3 regions of the Mesorhizobium sp. KR9-304 genome follow, and region 2 is predicted to be linked to each of the others. Evidence: predicted binding sites of a transcription regulator. Region 2 holds the regulator's gene; each other region holds the start of a gene.
The links. Region 2 encodes PhoB, which activates phosphate uptake and scavenging genes when phosphate is short. Its sites were predicted from a motif close to TGTCATNNANCTGTCAT; they were not measured.
Positions count from the first base shown of each region.

Region 1: the regulator PhoB is predicted to act here: its motif matches at 1,418-1,434, upstream of ABLE71_RS19200 (alkaline phosphatase).
Region 3: the regulator PhoB is predicted to act here: its motif matches at 1,850-1,866, upstream of phnC (phosphonate ABC transporter ATP-binding protein).

Region 1 is NZ_JBDZDN010000003.1:616,475-619,750, reverse strand. Features, by position in the region: gene murI (glutamate racemase) at 1-357, opposite strand, end outside; gene ABLE71_RS19205 (RNA methyltransferase) at 350-1,231, opposite strand; gene ABLE71_RS19200 (alkaline phosphatase) at 1,511-3,055, shown strand; gene ABLE71_RS19195 (hypothetical protein) at 3,129-3,276, shown strand, end outside.
Region 2 is NZ_JBDZDN010000001.1:2,123,241-2,126,516, forward strand. Features, by position in the region: gene pstB (phosphate ABC transporter ATP-binding protein PstB) at 1-789, shown strand, start outside; gene phoU (phosphate signaling complex protein PhoU) at 830-1,537, shown strand; gene phoB (phosphate regulon transcriptional regulator PhoB) at 1,568-2,257, shown strand; gene ABLE71_RS10260 (vanadium-dependent haloperoxidase) at 2,363-3,276, shown strand, end outside.
Region 3 is NZ_JBDZDN010000001.1:886,186-889,461, forward strand. Features, by position in the region: gene phnL (phosphonate C-P lyase system protein PhnL) at 1-557, shown strand, start outside; gene ABLE71_RS04200 (DapH/DapD/GlmU-related protein) at 554-1,171, shown strand; gene phnC (phosphonate ABC transporter ATP-binding protein) at 1,951-2,793, shown strand; gene phnD (phosphonate ABC transporter substrate-binding protein) at 2,874-3,276, shown strand, end outside.

The DNA of each region.
Region 1 (3,276 bases), on a different contig from region 2:
GGGCGTGCCGAGCACGGAGACCAGACCTGAGCGGGTACGCTCGGCGGCGGGCTTTATCGCCGGCACGGTGCCGACGAATGGATGGCCGGGAAACCTCTCGCGCAATGCTTCCATGACCAGGGTGGAGGCGGTGTTGCAGGCAATGACGGATATTTCGGGATCAAAGCGCAGGAGCAGATCGGCAAACAGCGCCAGCACACGTTCCCGGAGCGCCGGTTCCTCCCACGCTCCGTACGGAAAGCCAGCATCGTCGGCGACATAAACGAAGCGCCGGTCGGGCATCAATACGCGCGCCTCGCGCAGCACGGTCAGCCCGCCGATGCCTGAATCGAACATCAGGATCGGTCGGTCAGTCATCGCCGCGCCCCTTGTCGACGGGCGCGGGTTTGCGCCGATAGTCGCCGTCAGCATGCGCTTCTCGATCGGCCTCGGCCTTCCTTTCCGGATAACCTTCGCCGCGCGGCGTGCGCGGCGAAAAATAGTCGAGCGACGCGACGATCCCTCGCAGCACTTTTATCTCCGCCTCGGTGAAGCCCGGCCGCGTCAACACCGCGCGCAGATTGTCGACCATCTTCGGCTTTTTCGCCGTCGGGCGGAAATAGCCGCGCGCATCCAGCGCTGATTCCAGATGATCGAGCAGTCCATGGATGTGATGCTTTTCGGCCGGCTGGATCTCCGGACTTGAGAAGGCCGTGTCAGTCTCGCTTGCCAGCCCAGACTTCATCCATTCGTAGGACATCAGAAGCACAGCCTGGGCGATGTTCAGCGAGGCGAACTCAGGATTGATCGGGAACGTCACGATCTCGTCCGCCAGCGCCACCTCCTCGTTGTAGAGGCCGAAGCGCTCGCGTCCAAACATGATGCCGGTACGCTCCCCGGCACGCGCCCGCGAGCGAAGCGCCCTGCCCGCCTCGACGGGTCCACGCACCTGCTTGAAGCCGTCGCGTTCCCGCGCGGTGGTCGCGAAGACGAAGTTCAGGTCGGCCAGCGCTGGGCGCAGGCCGTCGTAGAGCACCGCGCCGTCGATCACATGGTCGGCCCGGCTCGCGGCGGCGCGCGCCTTGTCGTTCGGCCAGCCGTCGCGCGGATTGACGAGCCTCAGCTCGGCGAGGCCGAAATTCGCCATCGCGCGGGCCACCATGCCGATGTTCTCGCCCAGCTGCGGCTCGACCAGAATGATGGCAGGGGCTTGCCCTGTTTCTGCGCTCGCGTCGGCTGCCTTACTTTCCAATGTCTCGCCTCGGTTGTTCCGGACCGCTCGCATGTAGCGGGCCGGATTAACTATGTCGACATCACGAAAAATGCACACTTCGTGAACACCGGCACGCTCCGAAAGACCAGAATACCGGTCTCTCTCCCGTCATAACAGCCGCGGCTCGATATATCGATTACCTCCGGTGCCTACGACGCTTTGACCTGTCATAGGCATGTCACTTGCCCCTGCCTAATAGGCGACCATGGCTCTGGGCTTTTGCCGGGTCGCCCCCATCGGATCAAGAGGATGAAACCTATGCGACGTTTAACACCACTTCTTTTCGTCGGTGCTTCGCTGCTGGCGCTCGCTCCCGCCACTGCCCAGGACAAGCTGCCCCAGACCGGCGACAGCTATTTTACCGCCGCGCAGGCCGACCTTGCCCGCCGCCTAGCAATCCAGCCGATCACCGGCAAGGCGAAGAACGTGATCATCATGGTAGGCGACGGCATGAGCGTCGCGACGGTGACCGCTGCACGCATCCTTGAGGGCCAGAAGCGCGGCGTCGACGGCGAGTCGAACAGCATCGCGGTCGACACCTTCCCCTACACGGCGCTTTCCAAGACCTATAGCCATGACGGCCAGGTTTCGGACTCGGCCCCGACCGTGACTGCCATGGTCGCCGGCGTGAAAACCCGCAATGACGTCATCGGCGTCAACCAGACTGTACCGGTCGGCGATTGCAAGGCCGCGCTCGCCGGCGAAGTGACCTCGATCTTCGAACTGGCGGAGGCAGCCGGCAAGGCGACCGGCGTCGTCTCCACCGCTCGCATCACGCACGCCACGCCGGCCGGGGCCTACGCGCATACACCGGTGCGCGATTGGGAGAGCACCAAGGAACTTCCGGAAGAAGCCAAGGCCGCGGGCTGCAAGGACATCGCCGACCAGCTCGTCAACTGGACGGCCGGCGATGGCTTTGAAGTCGTGCTCGGCGGCGGCCGGGCCTATTTCCTCCCTGCGGAAATGAAAGACCCCGAGGATACCGAAAAGACCGGCCGCCGGACGGATGCCCGCGATCTGACCGCCGAATGGACGAAGAAGTCCAACAACAACGTCTTTGTGTTCGACCAGAAGGGCTTCGACGCCGTCGATGTGAAGTCGGGCGCCAAGATCCTTGGTTTGTTCGACATGAGCCATATGGAATACGAAGCCGACAGGGCGAAGGACGCCGCCGGCGAGCCATCGATTGCCGAGATGACAGCCAAGGCGCTCGACCGTCTCGCCCAGGACGAGGACGGCTATGTGCTGATGATCGAGGGCGGCCGTATCGACCACGCCCACCACGCCGGCAACGCCGCGCGCGCTCTCGAAGACACGCTTGCCTTCGATGCGGCGATCAAGACTGTTCTCGAAAAGACCTCGCGCGAGGATACGCTGGTCGTCGTCACCGCCGACCACAGCCACACCATGACCATCAACGGCTATCCGAAGCGCGGCAATCCGATCTTCGGCAAGGTCGTCAACGTAGAAGGCGAACTGGAACTCGCAGGCGACGGCAAGCCCTACACCACGCTCGGCTACGCCAACGGTCCGGGCGCCTATTTCCCGCCGCTCGGCAAGGACGAGGACAAGACCAAGGCGCAGCCTGCCGGCATTCGCCCCGACCTGACCGACACCGATACGCTGAGCATTGACTATCTCCAGCCGGCAACCGTGCCTATGGGCAGCGAAACCCATGCCGGCGACGATGTCGCGATCTATGCCTGGGGCCCGTTCGCTCACCTCTTTCAGGGAACCGTGGAAGAGAACTACATCTACCACGTGATGAGCCACGCCTCGGGCCTCGGCGCCGAAACGAACTGAGCGGGAAGGCTTCTTCCCGCCAACTTGGCGGTCGCTGGCCTCGGCCGGCGGCCGCTCGCATTGGAGAAGACAATTGATCGACCGCCGCATGCTTCTTGTATCTGCTTTCTCGGCGGGGCTGCTTGCGGGACGTCGTGCATTCGCCGCCACGTCGATCGACTTCAGCGATCTCTATGAAAAGGAGACCGTGTTCTCCAAGCTTGCCGAGAGCCTGAACGGCG
Region 2 (3,276 bases):
GAGCAGAAAATCATGACTGGTTTGGACGGGCCGGTCTTCAAGATGAAGGGCGACAAGGTCTCGGTCTACTACGGTGAGAAGCGTGCGCTGTTCGACGTCGATCTCAACATCCGCGAAAAGCAGGTGACAGCATTGATCGGCCCCTCGGGCTGCGGCAAGTCGACCTTCCTTCGCTGCCTCAACCGCATGAACGATACGATCAGCATAGCCAGGGTGACCGGCAGAATCACGCTTGACAACGAAGACATCTACGACAAGTCGATCGACGTCGTGGAGCTCAGGGCCCGCGTCGGCATGGTGTTCCAGAAGCCGAACCCGTTCCCGAAGTCGATCTACGAGAACATCGCCTACGGCCCGCGCATCCATGGCTTGACCAAAAGCCGGGCGGATCTCGACGAGGTCGTCGAGAGGAGCCTGAAGAAGGCGGCGCTCTGGAACGAGGTCAAGGACCGTCTCACGGAATCCGGCACCGGCCTGTCGGGCGGTCAGCAGCAGCGCCTCTGCATCGCGCGTGCCATCGCCGTCTCCCCGGAGGTGATCCTCATGGACGAGCCCTGCTCGGCGCTCGATCCGATCGCCACCGCCAAGGTCGAGGAGTTGATCGACGAACTGCGCTCAAACTACACGATCGTCATCGTCACCCACTCGATGCAGCAGGCGGCACGCGTCTCGCAGCGCACTGCGATGTTCCATCTCGGCTACCTCGTCGAGGAGGGCGCTACCGACAAGATGTTCACCAACCCCGACGACAAGCGTACCCAGGACTACATCACCGGCCGCTTCGGCTGATTGACTGTTCCTGTTGCGACAGATCACGAGGACCTAGATCATGGGCGAACATACGGTCACCTCGTTTGACGAGGACCTCGACCACATCCAGCGGCTCATCCGCGACATGAGCGATCTCGCAGGCTCGATGGTCGGCTCTTCGATCCGTGCGCTGCTTGCATCCGACAATGCGCTTGCGCAGCGGGTCGTTTCCGACGACGTGATCATGGACGCGCGGCAGCGCGAGATCGACGACCGTGCGATCACCCTGATCGCCAAGCGCCAGCCCATGGCACAGGATCTGCGCGCGGTGGTCGGTGCGATCCGCATGGCCGGCGATCTCGAGCGAATAGGCGATCTAGCGAAGAATATCGCCAAGCGCGCCGGCGCGGTCGGGCAAGGTGCTGCGCCACGCGGCCTCTCGCACGGCATCGAGGCCATGGCGGAGCTGGTGCTCGGACAGGTGCAAGGTGTCGTCGGCCTCTACGTTGCGCGCGACGCCGACGGGCTGCGCACCCTGCGCATGGACGACGAGAAGATCGACGTCAAATACACGGCGGTGTTCCGCGAGCTTCTTACCTACATGATGGAAGATCCGCGCAACATCACGGCCTGCACGCATCTGCTGTTCTGCGCGAAGAATCTCGAGCGCATCGGCGATCACGTGACCAACATCGCGGAAAACGCCTATTATGTGGTAACCGGCGAGCAACTGCCGGCGAACCGTCCCAAGCTCGACGAGACCGCGCTGGCGGTTCTGGCCGAGTAGGATCAGGACACACCCAAGGGACACCCGAAGATGATCGCGCCGAAGATCATGGTGGTGGAAGACGAGGAGCCGCTAGGCGTGCTCCTGCGCTACAATCTCGAGGCCGAGGGCTACCAGGTCGAGATCGTGACGCGCGGCGACGAGGCGGAAATCCGGCTGCAGGAGCATGCGCCCGACCTGCTTGTGCTCGACTGGATGATCCCGGCGATCTCGGGCATCGAGCTCTGCCGGCGGCTCAGGATGCGGCCCGAGACGCAGCGCCTGCCCATCATCATGTTGACGGCGCGTGGCGAGGAGAGCGACCGCGTGCGCGGGCTTTCCACCGGCGCCGACGACTATCTCGTAAAACCATTCTCGACGCCGGAATTCATGGCGCGGGTGCGGGCGTTGCTCAGGCGCGCCAGGCCCGAGGTGCTGTCCTCGGTGCTCAAGGTCGGCGACATCATGCTCGACCGCGAGGCGCACCGGGTCTACCGCAAGAAGAACGAGATCAAGCTCGGGCCGACGGAATTCCGCCTGCTCGAGTTCATGATGCGGCACCCCGGCCGCGTCTTCTCACGCAGCCAGTTGCTCGACAATGTCTGGGGCGAGACGATCTATATCGACGAGCGCACCGTCGACGTGCATGTCGGCCGCCTGCGCAAGGCAGTCAACAATGGACGCATGCCTGATGTCATACGCACGATACGCGGCGCCGGCTACGCAATCCGCGAAGACTGAACTTCCGAAAATCTGACCGCCGCAAGCGACTCTTGCCGAGCCGACGTGTCCGGTGCATATTATTCCGGGCGCCGAAAAAAATAAAAAGCGCTTTTGGGAGGGGTCATGCGTTTACTGGGCCGCGTGCTTGCGGCGTGTGCTGTCATTGCGCTGGCGTGGTGCGCGACGCTGCCGGCCAAAGCGGCCGATCGCCCGACGCCGCAGGAAATGCTGCGCGACTGGTATTACCTGATGAACGAACTGGTTCGGCACACGGCGACTTATTCGCCACCGGTAGCAAGTCGCTCATTCGGCTATCTGGGTGTTACCGCGTTCGAGGCAGCCGTGGGAGGCTCGGACAGACTGGTGTCACTGGCGGGCCAGTTGCCTGGGCTGGATGCGGTGCCGGCGCGCGATGTCGCCGCCGTCTACGATGAGACGATCGTCATAAATGCCGCGATGTCGGATGCGATCGTCTACTATTTTGGCAATACCGGTCCGACGGGGCTGCGCGCTATCAAGGCCGCGCAGACGAAATGGCGCGGACGGGCCATTTCTGGCGTCTCCGAGGACGTCGTGGTGCGCAGCGAGACATTCGGCAAGGCCATGGCCTCCAGTATCCACGAATGGTCGCTGACCGATGGCGGCGCGGTCATCGACAATATGGGATTCCCTGAAGATTGGGATTTACCCAAGGGGGAAGGCAAGTGGGTGCCGACCAGCCCGATCCGCCAGCAGCAGCTGCCGCTGCTGCCCGAATGGGGAAATAACCGTACTTTTGCCGTGCCTTCTGGCGCTACCTGCAAGCTACCGGGCAACCCGCCCTTCAGTTTCGAACCGGACACCCAATTCTACAGGGAGGCCAACGAGGTCTATGAGACCGTCAAGAATGCGACGCCCGAGCAGGCAACCATCGCACGCTTCTGGTCCGACGATCCGATGCTGTCTATGACGCCCCCGGGCCACTGGGTATCGATTGCCCTCCAGGTCGCCGAACGCGCCAACCTGTCGCTGGAAGACAATGTCGACCTGCTCGCGCG
Region 3 (3,276 bases), 1.2 Mb from region 2:
GCTCGGTCCTGAAGATGCTCTACGGCAATTATGCCGTCGATGCAGGCCAGATCATCGTCGAACATCGCGGTCAGCTGATCGACCTCGCCACGGCCAGCCCGCGCACGGTGCTCGCGATACGGCGCGACACGATCGGATATGTCAGCCAGTTCCTGCGCACCGTGCCGCGCGTCTCGGCACTCGACGTGGTGGCGGAGCCGCTGGTTTCACTGGGCGAAAGCCGCGAGACCGCACGGGATCTCGCCCGCGCGTTGCTTGCCCGCCTCAACCTGCCTGAAAAGCTATGGGCCCTGCCGCCGGCGACCTTCTCCGGCGGCGAGCAGCAGCGCGTCAACATAGCGCGCGGCTTCATCACGCCGCATCCGGTGCTGCTGCTCGACGAGCCGACTGCCTCGCTCGACGCCAGGAATCGCGAAGTGGTCGTCGAGATGATATCGGGCAAGAAACGCGAGGGCGTGGCGCTGCTCGGCATCTTCCATGACGCGGACGTGCGCGAGGCAGTCGCCGACCGCGTCATCGACGTCACGCAATTCGCCGCACGGAAGGCCGCAGCATGAGCTCGAAGCTCTCGGAAACGCCGCTGGTCCACGAGACGGCGGAGGTCGAGAACTCGACGCTCGGCCGCTGGACGGAGATAGCCGAGCGCTGCCGCGTGTCGGAATCCGTGCTTGGCGACTACTCCTACATGATGCAGGATTGCGCGATCTGGTGCGCCGACATCGGCAAGTTTTCCAACATCGCGGCTTCCGTGCGCCTCAACGCGACGAATCATCCGGTCGACCGACCGACGCTCCACCATTTCACCTATCGCGCCTCGGACTATTTCGACGATGCCGAGCACGAGCAGGATTTTTTCGCGCAGCGTCGCGCGAAGCGCGTGCGCATCGGTCATGACACCTGGCTCGGCCACGGCTCGACCGTGCTGCCGGGCATCACCATCGGCGACGGTGCGGCGGTCGGCGCGGGCGCGGTGGTGACGAAGGACGTGGCGCCCTACACGATCGTCGCCGGCGTGCCGGCAAAACCGATCCGCGAACGCTTCGATCGCAAGACCGCCGAGCGCTACCAGGCGCTTGCCTGGTGGAATTGGGATCATGCACGGCTGCGTTCGGCGCTCGACGATTTTCGCTACCTCTCGGCCGAAGCGTTTTTGGAAAAGCATGGGGGATAGGCCTTCCTTCGCCCCGGCTGCGACGGTGCGGGAATATCGGCACAGCGATGTCGCATCCAAATCCCGCTCACCGTCTCGGTCCTTCGGACCTCGCCACCTCTCCCCCACTTTCGTGGGGGCGAGGAGATAGGCGCACTTCATCGTCACCACGCCTGCTTTCGCATCTGGCTTTTGCAGGTCCTTGTTGCCCATGACTCGCGACCCGACTCAGGCTTCGCCGGTCGGGCGTCTTGGGTAAGTGGGAAGCGGGGCACGGGGCCGAGCCTCTCAATTGTTTAGTACGTGGCCGGTTTCCCGCGCCCCGCCGGCGTTCTTGCCCTACCTGGAGGAGACGCAGCGAATTGTTTCACCGCGCGACCTCGGTCAGGGCCTGGTCCTCAGGGCTCATCACCCAGCGGCACACCGTCTTGCCGCCGAACCAGCGCCGTCCCCTCCACGCTCATCCGGTTCATGACCCGTGTTCCCGCGAGGGCGATGGGGGAAGTATGGCCTAGGATGGAACTGCGTGGAGAAACCGTCGCGAATTATTTTCGAGACCGCACGAAATCAATGGCTTGGCGGGAATGTATATCCACGCGGCAGGGGCAGTTGGCGCGCACCCTCTCGGGCCTGCTGCGGTGACCAAATCTCCACCGCTCCGCGGAAGCCGGAGAAGGCGGCCCCTCCAGCCCTGTGCACTGTCACAAAACTGCAATCACTGCGACATGCCTCGTTCATGGCGGTGGTTTAGGCGGTTGGCGCAGTGGGCGGCGAAAGCCGCGTTGGACAGGGAAGCCGCCATGCTGCAGATACGCGACGTGACGCGCCGTTTTGGCAGGAACACAGCCGTCGACCGGGTCGCTCTCGAAATCCCCGAGGGACAGATGGTCGGCATCATCGGCCGCTCCGGCGCCGGCAAATCCACTCTCCTTCGCATGATCAACCGTCTGATAGATCCCTCCCAGGGGTCTATTTTTTTTGACCAGACGGAAGTCTCGGCACTCGCCGGTTCCGCCCTTCGCCGCTGGCAGCGCGACTGCGCCATGATCTTCCAGCAGTTCAATCTGGTGCCGAGGCTGGACGTGCTCACGAACGTGCTGCTCGGCCGGCTGAACCACCGCTCGACCGCGCTCAACCTGCTCGGCATGTTTTCGCGCGAAGAGCGCGCAGCGGCGATCGCCTCGCTGGAGCGGCTCGGCATCGCGCAGGCCGCACTCCAGCCCGCTGGCACGCTGTCCGGCGGCCAGCAGCAACGCGTGGCGATTGCCCGCGCGCTGATGCAGCAGCCGAAGGTGATCCTCGCCGACGAGCCGATCGCCTCGCTCGATCCGATGAACGCCAAGGTGGTTATGGATTCGCTGCAGGACATCAATCTGCGCGACGGCATCACCGTCATCACCAACCTGCACACGCTCGACACCGCCCGCGCCTACTGCAACCGCATCATCGGCATGGCCGCAGGCAAGGTCGTCTTCGACGGCGCGCCGGAAGAGCTGACGCGCGAAACGGTGCGCATGATCTATGGCGCGGAAGCCGACGGCGAAGAGATTTCCGAGGCCATCACTTCGACCAGCATAGGCGTCACCAGGCCGCGCAAATACGAGCCTGCGATGCAGTTGCAGGCCGCGCTCGCCGCTCACTGAGCGGCCGCGAACCGCCGCATCTTATTCCCGATCACCAAGCGTCCGGCGCGTAAAGCCGGGTTACAACAGGAGAGACGAAAATGTTCAGGAAAGCACTCTACGGAGCCGTCGCGCTCACCACCATCATGATCGGCGCAGCACAGGCCGAAGACCTCAAGGAATTCCGCATCGGCATCCTTGGCGGCGAGAACGAATCCGACCGCCTGCGCAGCTTCCAGTGCCTGGTCGACAAGCTGCCTTCGGTGCTCGGCGTCGAGAAGGTGTCGCTGTTCCCGGCGGCCGACTATGACGGCACCATCCAGGGCCTGCTCGGCGGCACGCTCGACTATGCTGAGCTCGGCGCTTCGGGCTACGCCAAGATCTATCTCGAGAACAAGGACGCAGTCGAGCCGATCCTGACCACGGTCCAGACCGACGGCTCGACCGGCTATTATTCGATCATGGTCGCCAAGGCCGACTCCGGCATCAAGACGCTGGCCGACG